One region of the Paenibacillus sp. 4624 genome, then DNA from elsewhere that is predicted to be linked to it. Evidence: riboswitches for the same ligand, from Rfam matches in the RefSeq annotation. Region 1 holds a riboswitch; the other holds the start of a gene.
The links. A riboswitch is a leader RNA that binds a small molecule or an ion and turns the genes downstream of it on or off. The one in region 1 is predicted to bind FMN.

Region 1 (6,589 bases):
TGTTGCGACGATTATTAAGAGGGGAAAGGATTGACGAAATGAGTCAGGCTTCAGGCAAATCATTGGATGAAAAGAAATTGAAATGGTGGCAACTCAGTTTGTTGGGTGTTGCCGGCACGATCGGAACGGGTTACTTTCTCGGCTCAAGTCTAGCCATTACAATCGGGGGACCCGCTGTAGTAATAGCGTACGCACTTGCTGCGTTAGGTACATACGTTGTTTTCGATGCTTTGGCACGCATGACTTCGGACCATCCGGAACAAGGATCATTTCGTTCTTATGCGAAGAAGGCGTTTGGCACATGGGCAGGTTTTGCGAGTGGATGGGTCTATTGGTTTTCGGAGCTTCTCATTATGGGGAGCCAGTTGACCGCACTTTCTATCTTTTCGCGTTTCTGGTTTCCCAGCGTGCCACTCTGGATCTTTGCCGCGGGGTATGGAATCGTCGGTTTATGTATTGTGTTTTTTGGAAACAAGGGATTCGACCGGGTTGAAAATGTACTCGCAGTCATTAAAATAGCTGCTATAATCATGTTTCTTGTTCTGGCGATCGCTTTGCTTGCCGGCTGGATTGGGGGCACCAAATATACACATAAGGTACCGATGGACATGGCTTCCATTTTCCCGAAAGGGGCAGTGGGATTATGGTCTGCATTTCTGTTTGCGTTCTATGCGTATGGAGGTATTGAAGTGCTCGGCATTATGTCGTATCGATTGGAAAAACCGGAGGATGCACCGAAGGCAGGTAAAGTCATGCTTATATCGCTGTCTTTGGTCTATGTTGTGTCCATTGGACTGGCGTTAACGATGGTGCCGCTGTCTGCTTTTAATCCGAAGGAAAGTCCGTTTGTACTTGCGCTGAGTAGTGATCACCTCGCTTTTGTACCGCATTTATTTAACGGTGTCCTGATTGTAGCCGGTTTCTCTACGATGACCGCATCGCTCTATGCGGTGACGTCCATGATGATTACGCTGGCACAGGAGGGGGATGCGCCAAAGTTGTTCTCAAAGAAATGGAAGAAGAAATATCCCCTGTTAGCCTTGTGCCTGATTGGATGTGGTTTGATGGGTACCATTATTATGTCGTTGCTGCTTCCCGGCAAAGTCTACGAATATGTAACCACCGCCGCTGGGTTAATGCTGATGTATAACTGGTTGTTTATCTTGCTCTCTTCGGGTCGGTTGCTGAAATCCCGCACCATAGATGTCATAAAACGCTGGACTGGATTGGTGCTGATCAGCATGGCGATAACAGGAACTCTTTTTCATGGCCTAAGCCGGCCCGGTTTCTTTATTAGTTTGTTGCTGATTTCTCTGATTGCTTTAAGTGATATCATCGTGCAGCGTAAGCGCAAGAAAACATCATCCGCTGCAAATACGGAGCAAGGCGAGCAGAAGGAGCAGGCTGACGAGAACAATCCGTTGAAGGGAGCCGTCTTCCATATTACAGGTATTCGTAAGCAAAGGAACAGAATCAAGTGAAGAACAGGAAATTCTAAAGCTAAACAGGTGGTTACTTCTGAATCTAAGTTGTCTATGGTTTCATCATAAAACATGATCTCTGAGAATTGGGGTCGTGTTTTGCTGTCTTATTATTATATTTCAAGTAGTATAATCATTACGAGATTCGTAGAATAATGTCTCGGATCTTCAGAAAGACAGGTCAACTTCATCCCAGAAAAGTTATGGAGGGAAACAATGAAGAACAAAGGTGTCTGTATGCATGTGTGCCTTTCGAGAAAAATGATTTCTTTAAAATCTCGAACATTCCTTCGCAACGGGCGTACCGAGTTCCTTATAACGTCGTACGAATAAAAAGAGGCCGAAAAGAAGAAGTTATTCTTCATTTCGGCCTCTTTGGTGTTGTGTGTTTAGTTGTGTGTTTGATTGTCTTTAAATGTCTTCGTTTAAAACGTCAGAATTTATTCGCCATCCGGTCTTTTCACTTGCAGCGGTGGGGGAATAAGCCATCCTTTTTCTTTGCTCAAACGAAGAATTCGTACACCAAGTGCCGTTTTGGTAACGTGGTATTTCGCAAACAATGCACCAATATCCTCACGGATGGATTGACCGATAGTCTGACTCGCGGCGATTAATCCAAGAGCAGTATCAGCTGCAATTTTGGCACCTATCTCTGGATCAGTAAACCTTGCACCAGGAGGAATATCCTCTAATGTCACAATGGGTCTCTCAGGAAGAGTCGGAGCGGGCGAGATACCGTTCTCTGTTAGTAAGGCGTCACATTCTTTGATCTCCAGTTTGGCCTGATCCAGCAAGTCTTCTAGAATTTTCCTCAAATCCTTGTCTCCTGCGTGATTCATATAAGCCTGATAACAAGAGACAGCTCCTTTGGCTACCATGGAGCACTCCCATACACTATAAATTTCACCATAATGCATCGGCTCGTTTTTGGGATTACCGCTTAAAATGCCCATCCATGATCCCTCCAAAAATAGTTTTTTTACTACGTTAGGGTTCACATGAAGGAAATATTTTATCCGGTTGAAAAATAGTGCTAAGTTAAAATTTACATCACTTTTATTATGTAAACTAATAAATTGTTGTCGGAAAGATGGTTACATAGACAACTGTAATTATCATCCAAAATGATGTTATGAACTTATTAGAGAATCATTCAAATTTATCCAAATTCACACTCTTGATGTCATTTCTGCACCATTAAAAAAAGCCAGACAGTTATGTTCTGCTGGCTTCTTTCCCTAATTATAAATGTTTAAGCTTTTGTCGAGGTTGGAAACATGGGATTGGCTTCCATGCCAACCCACAACTCCGTTGATTCGAGCTGACCGGCCAGATGTAATAACCAATCTTCACGGCCTTTGGTTGCCATAACCTGGACGCCCATTGGTAAACCGTCTGCTGTCAAATGCAGAGGAAGACTAATGGCCGGCTGACCTGTCAGATTCGCAAGTTGTGTGAACGGGGTGTACGTTAGGCTCGGCTTGAACATCTCATAAATCAGCTCTTGTTGCGCTGTTTTATCCAAATCACTGATAGTCATCAGATGTTGAATCTGCTCCGCATGTGGCGTCAGCTCTCCGACCCGTGGTGCGGGAAAAGCATTGACAGGTGTGATGTAAAAATCATACCTTTCAAACAACCTAGACATCTGCGCAGCCGCCACGTCCCATTCGGCCAAACTGTGCACAAATTCAGCAGCGGATACTTTTTTGCCGGCTTCAGTCAGTACCCATGACTCAATCTCCATATCATCTGCGGTGAGTGAACGACCCAAGCCGTGTTCCATGGATGAAATCATGGCAGCCATCTCGCCGCTGTTCATCATATAATAGTTTTCCATCAGGCGTACGCCATTGACTGGACTTAACTTTTCCTCGACATGATGACCCTGAGCTTCCAGAAAGCGGACTAGTTTCATCACCGCCTCTTCGGCCTCTTCACTGACAGGTGTGCCCACAGGTGAATCCGTCGTATAGGCGATACGCCACTTGCGTTGGTGAGGATAGTTCATATCAGCCAAGTAACTTCCGGGGAATAAAGGTGTATGGAATGCGGCCTCCGGCTGGATAATCTGGAGAGTATCCAGCAGTGCAGCACTGTCTCTGACGGAGCGAGATACTGCAAAATCGATCGAGGCTCCTTGCCATTGTCTTCCCACACCTGGACCAACGGGAGTGCGTCCGCGTGTTGGTTTCAGTCCGAACAAACCGCTGAAGGAAGCGGGAATTCGAATGGAACCACCGCCATCGCTTGCACCGGCAAGCGGTACGATGCCTGATGCTACAGCGGCAGCGGCACCGCCGCTTGAGCCGCCTGGTGAATGATTCACATTCCACGGATTGCGCGTTGGCCCGTGTAGACGTGGCTCGGTTATATTTTTTAGCCCGAATTCTGGTGTATTCGTATGTCCAATCACAATAAAGCCTGCTTCGAGCAGACGAGTTACGAAATTGGAGTTGCGAAGAGCACGATGCTCGCTAAATAGTCGTGAGCCAGAGGTAAGAAATTCACCTTCCAAGGATTGAGAAATATCTTTGAGCAGCAACGGCACACCTGCAAATGGCTGTTCTCCAGGACGAACATTGGTGGCTTCCTGCCTGGCACGAGTTTCATATGTACGAATAACGGCATTAAGTTGTGGGTTCACTTCTTCCAGACGTGCAAAAGCAGCTTCGAGCAATTCAACCGGGGATACTTCCCGGGAGCGAATCAGTTCCGCGAGTCCTATAGCGTCATAGGAGGTATATGAGAATGAAGACATTAGTAATCGTTCCTCTCTGAAAATAGTTCCTGCTTGATATCTTGTTCCAAGTTCCATAAGCCATCGTACCACCTAGGCAGACAAAAGACAAAACGACAAGCCATCATGATAGAAGAAAAACAACAGAAGAAAAAGCACTGCTCACCTCGAAAGGTGAAACAGTGCTTTATTTGCTTGCACACATGAAGATGAGTTACTCCGTGCGAAGTTTAGGTGCAGCTTCAGCAATCGGTATAGAACGTTCCTGTTGTTTGGAGATTGCAAACAGGGCGACCCAGATCAGGATAAAGCCGAGCAATTGCTCCCAGGTTATCAGCGTACGGAATGCAATCCAGTTTACAAGCACGCCGGCCATCGGGAAACTGAGTTCGGCGAGGGTTGCAACAGAAGCTTTGGTGGAAGACAACCCTTTGTAATACAAGAGTAAACTCAGCAAACCTGGTAAAAGCGCCTGACCAAGAATATTCAAAATAACAGCAGCCTGTGCCCCTGTTCCAGCCGGTAGTGTCCAAGGTGCACCTTCATTCCAGGTCATGAAGATCAGGAGTGGAAGGGCAACGACAAAACGAAGGGAGGTCACCGTTTCATATCGAGCCTGCCCCAGCATCAGCCGACCCATGACTGTTGAACCGCCCCACAAAGCTGCGGCACCAAGAGACAGGAGGCTGCCTGCATGAATCCAGTTATTCCAGCTGCCGAGCGGCAGTGAGAAGCCAAACGTAAGCAGGTACGTTCCAGCGAGTGCAATGATGAACAATCCGCCGAAGTGACGCGGGAGTGTTTCTTTTAATAACAATTTCGCAAGTACAATCGCGAAAAGTGGCTGCATTTTTTGCAACAACAATACCGTGTTGGGATCGTTATGGGTAAGGGCCAAAGTGAATAATACCGTTGCCAGCGCAGATCCGCCCCATGAGATAAAGATGACAGCAAGCCAATGACGTGCACGCAATTGTTTCAGATCATCACGAAATTTCCATAATACGGGTATGGCAAAAAGGCTGACGATGATGTGTTCGATTAGAACAATCTGTGTAGAAGTCATCGTTTTTAGCAAAAGGATGCGGAATAAGGGGTCTACGCCCCAGAGGGCTGCGCCTAGCACAACCAGCCAAAATCCGGTGTTGCTTCGTTCCTTGCGATACATTGTTGATGCAGTTGATGTGTTTTCCATATTCAGGACTCCTTCGTCAGAACACGGAATCTTCAGTTGGCAAAATCGACAAAATCCCCCGTCCTTGGCGTACGCCAAATAAACGGGGGATCATTCAAAGACAAGACGTCAGGGAAAAAGACTTCCCAAATACGGCTTGCCGTTGTGTTGATCTTCTCTCATCCGGACTGTACCGTCGGCCTTGGAATTTCACCAAGTCAGTCGCTGCCAGGTAGTCATCATTGACAGCGAGTCGCGGGCTGGTTCTATAAGAACATCACCGCCGGTTGGGAATTGCACCCTACCCCGAAGATCCTATTCAATTAATTAGTGTATTGAACAAGTTGTAACCTTATGAATTTCATCTTATTCCTGTAAACGCTATCAGTTCAAGTGTTTTTTTAGAAAACAATACTCCAGCATCCCTGTTGCCTCCGCAACTGCACAATCTGACCTGCATGATAAGCATCGTGCAGAACCCAGCGGGCAAGCGTCTGAGCCCAGTTTTGTTCGGAATCCATATAAGCTTCCTCAAGTTTCGCTTCCTGTAATGTAGCAAGGGTATCGCGCAACTGCTCAGCCAGTTTAGTGGTTTGTTCCATAAGCTTGCTCCAGCCAGCTTCATTCAAAGGATCACCGGAAATACCAAATGTAGCTACGTTTGAATCAGCAGCGGGTACAGACGGTGCTTTTCCCTGAAGACGTTCCAAAATCCGTTGGTTGTAATAAAACATATGATTGGCCAGTTGCCATATGCTCAGTCCACCTGAAGTCGGAACCCAGGCAGCCTGTTCGGCGTTCAGTCCCTCAAGAGCTTTTGACAATGGGACGATCCAGTTACATTGATCCCAGGTATCTTCATTCTGAATAACCAATACATCTAGTGCTGTGGTGACTGTTTTCATTTTTTGAATTTCATTCCTCTCTTGTCAGACTCATCTCGTTCTTGCTTCATCATGATGGTAACTAGCTAATATGGGTTGAAATGGTTACAATTAATATAACACAATTTTAATGAATGTAACCATCTTTATCTAATTTAGATTGTTACATTAAACGGGGGTTCTTATGGATAGATTATGGACTGATTTTGTAAACAGTGATTATCATGATTGGCGTGGTGGGGATCGATCAGAAGACAGGCTGGGAAACGCAAGCTGGCAGCAAGACTTTTTAAATCGGTGGCAATTAGAA
Region 2 (6,589 bases), on a different contig from region 1:
GATAACCGTTCCGAGTGTGATGACCGCATCGTATTTGCCGCTTTCGGCCATTTTCTGAGCGATAAGCGGGATTTCAAAAGCTCCCGGTACCCAAGCTACATCTACTTCATTATCTTGCACGCCGTGACGTTTGAATGCATCCAGCGCCCCGCTAAGCAACTTGCTCGTAATAAATTCATTAAAGCGTCCAACGACCACGCCATATTTTAAACCTTCCGATATCAAATGTCCTTCAAAATAGTTAGGCATTATCGTCATCTCCCTGTCGATATATGATGTTATAGGTGCTGCAATTGAACATGAGAAATCTCCAATATTTACATATCAGAAAATCATCATGGTTAACTGTAATTACTCTTCGTTTTGCTCAATATCATCAAACTTGAGCATATGGCCCAATTTCGCTTGCTTGGTGTGAAGGTAAACTGTATTATCTTCATTTTCCTGCATCTGAATCGGTACACGCTCTACCACTTCCAGACCATATCCTTCCAAGCCTTTGATTTTGCGCGGATTATTCGTTAATAATCGAATCTGACGAACGCCAAGATCCTTCAAAATCTGTGCACCAATCCCGTAATCACGCAGATCAGCAGCAAAACCAAGCTTCAGATTGGCATCCACTGTATCGAGACCTTCTTCTTGAAGCTTGTAAGCCTTGAGTTTGTTGATTAAACCGATCCCGCGGCCTTCTTGTCTCATATAGAGCAGTACGCCATTCCCCTCATCATGGATCTGCTTCAGCGCCGCATCAAACTGCGGGCCGCAGTCACAGCGGTGAGAGTGGAACACATCGCCAGTCAGACATTCGGAGTGTACACGTACCAGTACAGGTTTGGAACCGTCGATATCCCCTTTGACCAAGGCAACATGTTCTTTATTGTCCACTGCATTCGTATACGCCACCGCCTGGAATTCGCCAAAGTCCGTTGGCATACGCACGGAAACTTCACGTTGCACCAGCTGCTCCTTCTCATTCCGGTAACGAATCATGTCCTGAATACTAATCAGTTTCAGATCATGCTTGCGTGCAATCTCCTGCAGGTCTGGAAGTCTGGCCATCGTACCATCTTCCTTGATCACTTCACAGATGACTCCTGCGGGGTAAGAGCCGCACATGTTCGCCAGATCCACTGCCGCTTCCGTGTGTCCGGCACGACGCAACACACCGCCGTCTTTGGCAATGAGCGGAAACATGTGACCCGGCTTGCGAAAATCATTGCTTTTCGCGTTCGGATCAATCAAGCCTTTAACGGTAATGGAACGCTCATGCGCCGAGATCCCCGTCGTTGTATCTTTGTGATCCACAGAGACCGTAAAAGCAGTCCCGTGAAAATCTGTATTTTGCTGAACCATCGGTTTCAGATTTAATTCGTCCGCCCGCTGCTGCGTAATGGGAACACAGACCAGACCTCGACCTTCGGTAATCATGAAATTGATGACCTCAGGGGTTGCTTTTTCAGCCAAAGCAATAAAATCCCCTTCATTTTCCCGATCTTCATCATCGACCACGATTACAGGTTTACCCCGCATCAGATCATAAATGGCTGCCTCAATTGAATCCAGAATGGATGGCTCGGATTGTTCTGACATTAGCTGCACCTCCTGTTTCCGGTTATTTTATTACTACATTTTCATGCGAATGCACTATTAATCATTTAAATCCAGTTCTATGTTGTATCCTTGTCTCTCATAAGTTATGCAAACCCGTGATTGGAGAGAAACTCTTCACTTATACTGCTTGGCTTGCCTGTTTTCGTTTCCGCATGACCCTTGCCGTATTGCAACAAATGATCTACATATTTCCCCAAAATATCACATTCAATGTTGACGGTATCTCCTGTCTTTTTAACATTTAAAACCGTTTCCCCAATCGTATGTGGGATAATCGAAACCGTGAATGAACTTTGAGTCGTCTGTACCACTGTCAAGCTAATCCCATCCAAAGTGACCGAACCTTTTGGAATTAGAAATTTGAAAAGTTCATGGTCACCCGGTCTGATTTCAAAAACAACTGCATTCTGATCCCGAGTAATGCTACCGATAACCCCAGTCCCATCCACATGTCCTTGCACAATATGACCGCCGAATCGTCCACCGGACAACATGGCCCGCTCCAGATTAACCTTGCTGCCGGATTGAAGCTGACTGAGATTGGTGTGTCGATACGTTTCCGGCATGACATCTGCGGTAAAACCTCCGCTTTCCAGCGTAGTTGCGGTAAGACAAACCCCGTTAACCGCAACACTGTCACCAATTTTGAGATCGTCCATAATGACAGAAGCAGCGATGTTCAGAACCAGAGCCTCGCCTTTACGGCCAATGCGCCTTATCTGACCGACTTCTTCCACCAAGCCCGTAAACATGCTATCGTCCTCCTATTCTGGCCAAACCGGGATACCGCCAATGCTAATATTATCCCCAACTTGCTCAATCTCCAGCTGATGCAATTGGATGGCCTGACTCATGCGCTCTACGCCTTCAAAACGGAAACTCCCCGGGGTATCATATCCACCCACAATCTTAGGAGCGATAAACATCAGCAGACGATCTACGAGCCGCGCTTCCAGCATGGCGCCGTTCAGTGTACCGCCGCCTTCCAGCAGAATCGAGCCAATCTCCCGCTCTCCGAGCTTACTCAGCCCATGTAACAAATCTACGCGTGGTCCAGGCCCGCAGCGAATGACTTCAACACCATACGCTTCAAGACGCTCAGCGGCTTCCTGACTGGCTTCATCCGTTGTAAGTATCCACGTTGGTGCAAGACCGTCCTTGACCATTTTGGAGCCTACAGGCAGCCTCAGCTTGGAATCCACCACGATACGTACCGGACTGATGCCCTCTACCTGCAAACGGGTGGTCAGCTCGGGATTATCGGCGATTACCGTATCCACGCCAACCATAATGCCCTGATGACGATGACGAAGCGCATGTACAATTTCACGTGCCGGCTCGTTGGAGATCCATTTGCTGTCTCCGCTACGCGTAGCAATTTTGCCATCCAGCGTAGAAGCTGTTTTGAGGGTAACGAAAGGAAGGCCCGTTGTAATAAACTTGATAAACTTTTCATTCATACGTCTTCCGCGTTCGCGCAAAACACCCACTTCAACTTCGATGCCTTGTTGACGCAGCATACTAATGCCTGTACCAGAAACCTGCGGATTCGGGTCTTCACAACAGACCACCACCCGTTTAACCTTCTCGTGAATCAAACGTTCGCTGCAGGGTGGAGTTTTGCCGTAGTGACTACAAGGTTCCAGCGTTACGTAAACGGTGCTGCCCTCCGCATCACTTCCAGCCATATTCAAGGCATGCACTTCCGCATGCCCTGTACCCCGTTTTAGATGGCTTCCCAGGCCAACAACCCGTCCGTCTTTAACGACGACACATCCCACGACAGGATTAATTCCAGTCTGTCCTTGTGCCCGTTCTGCCATATCCAGTGCTAACGCCATATAAAATTCATCATTGATCATTTCCATATCCGTTCACCCCACGGTTATAATCTTGAACTAAAAAATCCCCACCGAACAATCTGTTCAGGTAGGGATGATGGAAGACTACTGTCATCTGCAAGAGAGATGAAACACACCAATACCGACACTTCACCAAAACCAGTTAACAGGTAAGTGAAAACAAACACATACCTTATTGCATACGCATTCTAGCAAAAGAATGATATACAACAAAATCAGGTGAAGAGTTTCTATATAACGGTATTATGTACCAGAAAACTCATTATAAACAAGCCTTCCACACATATCATCCAAACGAGCTGAATGTTATGCGACATCACTCATGCGGAGTGCAACCTTATTGGCCTACACCCACTCCTTCTCCCATCCAGACTATACTGTCGGTTCTGGAATTACACCAGATCAGCCATCTGCTATAAGCAGACAGGTCACGGACTTTGCCATGTGGGTGGAAAATAAATCCCCCGCACGCATCACCGCCGGTAGGGAATTACACCCTGCCCTGAAGGATCGCTTTCGTTATTAATTGGATGTTAGCACTTTAATGTCAAAAAATCAATTCATTTTTGTTTCTTTTTGTCACATACTAACTTTTAATAAGCATTTATATTACAAAATCCGCATCTCTACGAGACACGGACTTCATCAACTATTGAAAAAATGAATCTAAAGGTTTGGAAAACACCAGCTTGCCATGTGCCTCAGATCCTTTGCAGCGTGGAACGGAACACTCTCAGGTTTGGGCTGGGACGTAGCAGGAGCCGGCATATCCCGGGCTACTCTTCTAACCCAGCTGGTCGAGTCCATGCCGATGGCCGAGCACTGCCAGCGCTCATCCGGCCTTGGACGAACGGTCAGAATAAGGTCTTCTTTTACCGGCATATCGGGGAACACGCCATCCAGATATTCGACAATCGCACGTTTGTCCCTCACTTCATGACAGTATACAGTAACCCAAGAGCCACTGAGTACCTTCACTGCATATACATCTCCAGGCTGCACTTCACCTGTACCGGCATCGGGGGATTTTTTCGGCACCTTCGCTTTGGTACGCACACCTCGTCTGCTTTCAAATGCACCCATAACGGTTTCACTCGCCATTGGATTCGGTTCTGGCTTGTCCTCAAGCGATACATCACTGCAATTGAGTTCACCGAAGATCAGGTTCAGATTGTGCTCGTTGATTCCTACAGATGAATCCCACCATGCCAAGGGAGCTTGTACCTCAACGCGGGTATTAGGTCTCTTGTCGCGTTCAGCATACGATGTGAAGGCTGTAATCATTCCTGGCTGTTCTGGCGTGTCCAGAATGCCGACCAGTGCCAGCGTTTCAAGCAGGTCACGGTAAACATATACCTTTTTTGTAGGCAGGAGTTGTTCTTTTTTGAGCGCATCCGCAGCCTTGCTGTACCGAGTTTTGGGTGGCAGATTGCGCAGCACCGTTAATACGGCGCGCAGCGTCCAGCGATCATATTCACTCGGAACAGGAAGCTCCTGCGAAGAAGCGGCCATTTCTCTCAGAGCGATTACATGTCCAAATATATCTCCATCGAGCGGTGTGCCGTTGGTCATCCGCCAGTACCACTGTAGCGAAGTATCTACTCCGTCATTTACATCCAAACCACAGATCTGGCACTTATGACTGGAAGGATATGGACTATATTCATGGTCAGGTATGCTGGTTGCGATCAGTTTTCCTGTAAGAAGTGAGCGCCAGATCATTGGCGCTGACCATAGAGAAGCCACAAACGCCTGAGCAGCCTCCTGAAGTGTCCATCGCTCAGCCAATGTTCTCAGTTCCCGGATCGTCTCCTCATGCTGCGGTCTTACAAAGTGATTAGGCTCATGTCCAGCAGCCTCTAATGCCTGTAATTGCTCCGTGGATACGTCCTCCGGCACAGTCTGTCTTGAAGCACGCAACTCCTCGTCCCAAATCGTGCTCTCACTATAAATATGTTGAAGTAATTTAAGTTGCTGAACAACATCTAAAGTCAAAGTAACAACATCCTTTCACAGTAGTTCTGAAAACATGTAAGTTCAATATCCAGTGTGCTGTCAAACCTCATGTATTCGGTTTCAACAGTCTATACATAGCTAGAATAACCTACTTCCAACTCATCCCGCCAGTTCCTTTAAGCTTATTTTTGATAACACATCGCAAGGCAATTATGCAAAAAGGTTGTACAATGCACAAAACCCCTGATACTTCCGTAATAGGAATGTACCAGGGGTTAAGTTGATGCGGTTGATCAGGTTCAGTTGAAATTAAACTTCTACCACTTCGACCGTTTCCATTTTGTCGCGACCTTCGAAAGCATCAACAAACTCCATACCTTTGCTTACTTTACCAAATACAGTATGTTGTCCGTCCAAATGTGGTTGTGGTTGATAGCAGATGTAAAACTGGCTTCCGCCTGTGTTGCGGCCAGCATGTGCCATTGCAAGTGTTCCACGCTCGTGTTTGTTCGGGTTGATCTCACAGTTAATTGTATATCCAGGGCCGCCAGTACCGGAACCACTAGGGCATCCGCCTTGAGCTACGAAGCCCGGAATTACACGGTGGAAAACGAGTCCGTTATAGAAACCGGAGTTTGCCAGCTTTTCAAAGTTTGCTACAGTATTTGGAGCTTCTTGATCGAACAGGTCGATCAGAACTTCTCCGCCATTTGCCATTTTAATTTTCGCTTGTTTCGCCATATGTAAATGACTCCTTTCAATTTTGAGCAAAGTAATTGTGACGCAATACCAAACGGATGGTCAAGCATTACAGCACTTTTCTTAGTGTACACCGAAAAGAGCCGAATCGCAAAAGAAAGAGCTATTTTTTTGATTTTTCTACTCTCAAGTACAAGCCTATAAGCATACCAAATAGATGCAATATTCATGACAAAGGACGGAAAGGGCGAGCCCCTTCCGTCCTCTTCTAATGCTATAGGAACTTGTGATATAGAAAAATGGAGTATTTCTTTTCCAGATCCCTGCTTGATGAATTAACGAGTAACTGGCTGTTTGCCAATACGTGCCGGCACGAGGTCATTTTGGATAATGTCCTGATATGACTCACGACGTACAACTACATCGCCTTGACCATCTTTGACAAACACAACCGCTGG

Region 2: linked by a shared signal. The riboswitch ahead of ribD (bifunctional diaminohydroxyphosphoribosylaminopyrimidine deaminase/5-amino-6-(5-phosphoribosylamino)uracil reductase RibD) and the one ahead of ABIE27_RS09365 (DMT family transporter) in region 1 are both predicted to bind FMN.

Annotation. Positions count from the first base shown of each region.
Region 1 covers NZ_JBNDJR010000003.1:372,557-379,145, forward strand. Annotated here, with positions in the region: gene ABIE27_RS09350 (amino acid permease) at 39-1,481, shown strand; gene ABIE27_RS09355 (DUF3231 family protein) at 1,922-2,434, opposite strand; gene ABIE27_RS09360 (amidase) at 2,734-4,242, opposite strand; gene ABIE27_RS09365 (DMT family transporter) at 4,436-5,416, opposite strand; FMN riboswitch at 5,563-5,713, opposite strand; gene ABIE27_RS09370 (DinB family protein) at 5,797-6,300, opposite strand; gene ABIE27_RS09375 (CGNR zinc finger domain-containing protein) at 6,464-6,589, shown strand, end outside.
Region 2 covers NZ_JBNDJR010000028.1:4,261-10,849, reverse strand. Annotated here, with positions in the region: gene ribH (6,7-dimethyl-8-ribityllumazine synthase) at 1-249, opposite strand, end outside; gene ABIE27_RS30725 (bifunctional 3,4-dihydroxy-2-butanone-4-phosphate synthase/GTP cyclohydrolase II) at 352-1,593, opposite strand; gene ribE (riboflavin synthase) at 1,698-2,366, opposite strand; gene ribD (bifunctional diaminohydroxyphosphoribosylaminopyrimidine deaminase/5-amino-6-(5-phosphoribosylamino)uracil reductase RibD) at 2,379-3,482, opposite strand; FMN riboswitch at 3,828-3,990, opposite strand; gene ABIE27_RS30710 (hypothetical protein) at 4,143-5,471, opposite strand; gene ABIE27_RS30705 (peptidylprolyl isomerase) at 5,742-6,173, opposite strand; gene lysA (diaminopimelate decarboxylase) at 6,467-6,589, opposite strand, start outside.